2 regions of the Desulfocurvus thunnarius genome follow, and region 2 is predicted to be linked to the other one. Evidence: predicted binding sites of a transcription regulator. Region 2 holds the regulator's gene; the other holds the start of a gene.
The links. The regulator HrcA, encoded in region 2, represses chaperone genes, less so after heat shock. The targets are predictions, from matches to a motif close to TGTTAGCACTCNNNNNNNNNGAGTGCTAACA.

Region 1 (2,386 bases), 1.7 Mb from region 2:
GGCGATGTAGGGCGAGAGTCCGGCCACCTCGTCCACCAGGGTTTTCAGGCGCAGGAAGTCCTGCCCGAGCATGGGGTCCAGGGCGCGCAGGGCCAGGTTTTTGGCCATGCTGGTGCCCCGGTCGCGGTTCTCCTCGATGATGGCGTCCACGCTGACGCGCGAGACGCCGAAGGAGACCAGCACCCCGAAGAAGATGACGATGAGCGCCGTGCCCAGGTTGATCTTGTCCTGGAACTTCAGGCGATCGAGAAAGCGGGGCGCCCGGCTCACCGCACAAGCTCCTCGCCGACCATCTCGGCCAGGCGGCGCACGGGGTTGAAGTCCGTGTCCTGCGAGGGGATGATGGCCGTGAGTCCGGCGTTTTCAAGGATGGGCCGGTGGGTGGGCAGGGTGATGTCCAGGGCGATCATGGCGTCGCGAATCTTGCGCACGATTTCGGGGTCCAGGCCCTTGCGCGCGGCGTAGACCCAGCCCGGATACCAGCGCGACACGTCCAGCACGCGGATCTGCGACACGTCGATGGTGTTGGCCACGATGTCCAGGGTACCCTCGCGGATGGAGCCCACGCCGTATTTGCCGGAGTACACGCCGAGGACGACCTTCTCCTGCTTGCCGCCGGGGCCGGGGGCGAAGGCGATCTCGGCGAAGTCCTCCTTGTGGATGCCGTTTTCGATGAAATGGCCCAGGGGGTAGAGGTAGCCCCCGGCACTGGAGGGGTCCACGGCCAGCCAACGCTCGCCGCGTACGTCCTGAAGGGATTTGATGCGCGGGTTGTCGGCGCGGGTGATGATCTGGCCGCGGAAGTTGCGGCCCTCGGGCTCCACGGCGCGGGCAAAGGCCCAGGCTCCCTGGCGCTCGGCCATTTTGATGTAGATGAACGGGTTGGAGAAGGAGATGTCGATGAGCCCCTGCTCGACCATGTTCATGTGCTCGCCGAAGGTGTCGGGGAAGACCTGGCGCATGCGCAGCCCCGTGACCTCGGCCAGGTACTCCACCAGCAGGTGGTGGCGCTGGTAGGACGTGGCGTGGGAGTACTGCGGGGCGTAGGCGTAGGTGATCTCTTCCTGGCGCTGGTGGAAGGTGATGGGCTCGCGCTTGGTCAGGTCCACATGGCGCACGGGCTCGTTGTCGCCGCAGCTCATGAGCGGGACGGACAGCAAAAGCGCCAGCAGCACCACGGCGAGCAGGCCGGGCAGGTCCCGGGGCAGCTTGCGCAGCAGCGCGTTTTGCAGCGTTTTGCGTGGCGTCCTCGAAGTCATGCGGGAACTCATATCCCGAAAACTGCGCAATTGGTACCCCAAAACCGCGCGGGCCGGAGCGGTTCCGGGCGCGCGCGCGGCCGCCGTCCGCGCGGCCCGGGCGACGGCCGCGAGAAAAATGCGCCCCCGGGTGTTGACACCGGCCCCGGTTGTCTTATCACTCTCCCCGAGCCCGTTGCCGGTCGGCCCGACCCTCCGGCGGCGGGCGCTCGGATGCCATGGGCTGGCACTCCCGGTCCGGGAGTGCCAACGCCGCAACCAGACATTCCTTAACCCTTTGGAGGATAGTCATGAAGCTGAAACCGTTGAACGACCGCGTTCTGGTCAAGCGTCTGGAGAGCGAGGAAGTGACCGCCGGGGGCATCATCATCCCCGACACCGCCAAGGAAAAGCCCATCAAGGGCGAGATCGTCGCCGCCGGTCCCGGCAAGCGCGACGACGCGGGCAAGGCCGTGCCCATGTCCGTCAAGGCGGGCGACTTCGTGCTGTTCAACAAGTATGCCGGCACCGAGGTCAAGATCGACGGCGTGGAGCACCTCGTCATGCGCGAGGACGACATCCTGGCCATCATCGAGAAGTAACGGCCCCCTTTTTTCCCAGTTTGCATGAACAAGGAGCAACGACATGTCCGCTAAAGAGATCCTCTTCGACGCCAAGGCGCGCGAGAAACTGAAGAAGGGCGTTGACAAGCTGGCCAACGCCGTCAAGGTCACCCTGGGCCCCAAGGGCCGCAACGTGGTCATCGAGAAGTCCTTCGGCTCCCCGATCATCACCAAGGACGGCGTGACCGTGGCCAAGGAGATCGAGCTGGCCGACAAGTTCGAGAACATGGGCGCCCAGATGGTCAAGGAAGTCGCCTCCAAGACCTCCGACGTGGCCGGTGACGGCACCACCACGGCCACCATCCTGGCCCAGGCCATCTTCACCGAGGGCGTCAAGCTGGCCGCCGCGGGCCGCAACCCCATGGCCGTCAAGCGCGGCATCGACAAGGCCGTGCAGGGTCTGGTCGAGGAGTTGGGCAAGATCGCCAAGCCCACCCGCGACCAGAAGGAAATCGCCCAGGTCGGCACCATCTCCGCCAACAACGACGCCACCATCGGCAACATCATCGCCGAGGCCATGAACAA
Region 2 (2,386 bases):
AGGACGACCCCACCGCCCCCGAGAGCGTCTACGGGCGCACCAAGCTCGAAGGCGAAAAGGCCCTGCTGGCCCTGGACCCGCCCGGGCTGATCATCATCCGCACGGCCTGGCTCTTCGGCCCGGGCAAAAAGAATTTCGTGCGCACCATGCTCGACCTGTGCCGCAGGAACAACTGCGTGAGCGTCGTCCACGATCAGGTGGGCTCGCCGACCTTCACGCCGGACCTGGCCAAATACAGCCTGGCCCTGGTGGCCAAGGGCGCCCGCGGCGTCTTCCATGTGGTCAATTCCGGCGAGGCGAGCTGGTGCGAACTGGCCTCCGAGGCGCTGCGCATGGCCGGGGTGCCCTGCGCGGTCACGCCCGTGACCTCGGCGGAGTATCCCCAGCGGGCCAAGCGCCCGGCCTATTCGGCCCTGTCCACCGCGCGCTTCACCCAGGCCACGGGCCTGACGCCCCGGCCCTGGGTCCAGGCCGTGCGCGACTACGTGCTGCGCGAAATGGCCGCCGAGCCGGGGCTGCACCCGGACCACCCGGGCCGCGAAGCCGCAGCGGCCGCCGCCGCGCCGCCCAAGGTTGACACCCCCCGGGGCCGTGATTAGTCACAAGGCCGAACCCCGCACCCCAAACGCCCGGCGGCGCCTGCGGCGCCCATTGCGCAAGGAAGGGCCCGGCCCATGCAGCTTACGCCCAGACAGCACACGGTCCTGACGACCATCGTGGAGGCCTACATCGGCACGGCCCGCCCCGTGGGCTCGCGCGCGGTGTCCGAAGCCAGCGGCCTGAGCCTGTCTTCCGCCAGCATGCGCACGACCATGGCCGAGCTGGCCGAGGCGGGCTATCTGGAGCAGCCGCACACCTCCGCCGGGCGCGTGCCCACCCCCAAGGCCTTTGCCCACTGCTTCACCTGCGCCCCGGCCCCCAGGGTTCTGCCCGACAACGAGCAGCGCGACATCCGCGACGGCCTGGGCAGCGCGGGCGCGGAACTGACGGCCGTGCTGCGCCACTGCTCGCGGCTGCTCTCGGCCCACGCGCGGCAGATGGGCATGGTCCTCGCGCCGGGCGGCAACGACGTGCGCTGGAAAAGCATCGACTTCGTGCTCGTGCGCCAGCGCACGGCCATGGCCGTGCTCGTGCTGGAGGGCGGGGTGGTCCAGAACCGGCTGGTGGAGGTGGACGAGGCCATCACCCGCGACGACCTCACGGCCTACGGCAACTACCTGAACCACCACTACGCGGGGCAGACCCTGTCCCAGGCGCGGGCGCGCATCCTGGCCGAACTGGGCGGCGCCCGCCGCCGCCTGCGCAGCTACACCCGGGCCCTGACCCTGGCCCGCGACGCCTTCGCCGCCGAGGGCGAGCGCGACCTGTTCTGCGACGGCGCCCTGCACCTGCTGGGCCAGCCCGAATTTTCCGACGTGCAGGCCATGCGCGAACTGCTGCGCATGCTCGACGACAAGAAACGCCTGCTGGAGCTGCTGGAACGCACCATGGAGGCCGCGGGCCCGCGCATCGGCTTCACCGCCGCCGAACCCGGCACCGGGGACTATGGGCTGGTCTGCGCGCCCTACGGCGGCTCGGGCGCGGCCCGGGGCGTCATCGGCGTCATCGGCCCCATGCGCATGGACTACGCCAAGGTCGTGCCCGTGGTGGACTTCACCGCGCGCATGCTCACCGAACTGCTCGAAACCCGCTACTGACAAAGGACTCTTTCGCAATGATGAAGGACAGCAGACAGGACCCCGCCGTGGAGGGCCCGGACACCGCCATGGACGAGACCTCCGAAGCCGCAAACGCCGCCGCTCCGATGGAACTGGAGCTCACCGACGACGAATTGCAGGCCCTGTGCCGCGACCGCCTCTGCCCGGCGTGCCCCGTGGGCGCCCAGGCCGAGGACGACCGCCTGCGCGCCCTGGCCGAGCTGGACAACACCCGCAAGCGCCTGGAACGCGAAAAGGAGGAATACCGCAAGTACGCCTCCGAGAAGGTGCTGGCCGACCTGCTGCCCGCCCTGGACAACCTCGACCTGGCCCTGAACCACGCCCCGCAGGACGCGGCGTCCAAGAACTTCGTCCTGGGCGTGGACATGACCCGCAAGGCCCTGCTCGACGCCCTGGCGGGCAACGGGCTCGTGCCTGTGGGCGAGGCCGGGGTCGAGTTCACCCCCGAGCTGCACGAGGCCGTCGGGCAGGACCAGCGCGACGACCTGCCCCCCGGCGTGGTCACCCGCGTGCTCCAGCGCGGCTACAAGCTGAACGGCCGCCTGCTGCGTCCGGCCAAGGTCATGGTCAGCGCCGGGCAATAGCCTGCGCGCGGCCCTCCCCCCGTGCTCCGCAAGGCCGGGCGCCCCGGGCGTCCGGCCTTTTCCGCGCCCGGCTGGCGGGAAGGC

Region 1: the regulator HrcA is predicted to act here: its motif matches at 1,481-1,511, upstream of groES (co-chaperone GroES).

What each region holds. Positions count from the first base shown of each region.
Region 1 covers NZ_AP042411.1:1,394,950-1,397,335, reverse strand. Annotated here, with positions in the region: gene ACZ5KV_RS06020 (ATP-binding protein) at 1-270, opposite strand, end outside; gene ACZ5KV_RS06015 (phosphate/phosphite/phosphonate ABC transporter substrate-binding protein) at 267-1,142, opposite strand; gene groES (co-chaperone GroES) at 1,550-1,840, shown strand; gene groL (chaperonin GroEL) at 1,884-2,386, shown strand, end outside.
Region 2 covers NZ_AP042411.1:3,113,814-3,116,199, reverse strand. Annotated here, with positions in the region: gene rfbD (dTDP-4-dehydrorhamnose reductase) at 1-599, shown strand, start outside; gene hrcA (heat-inducible transcriptional repressor HrcA) at 675-1,697, shown strand; gene ACZ5KV_RS13690 (nucleotide exchange factor GrpE) at 1,715-2,302, shown strand.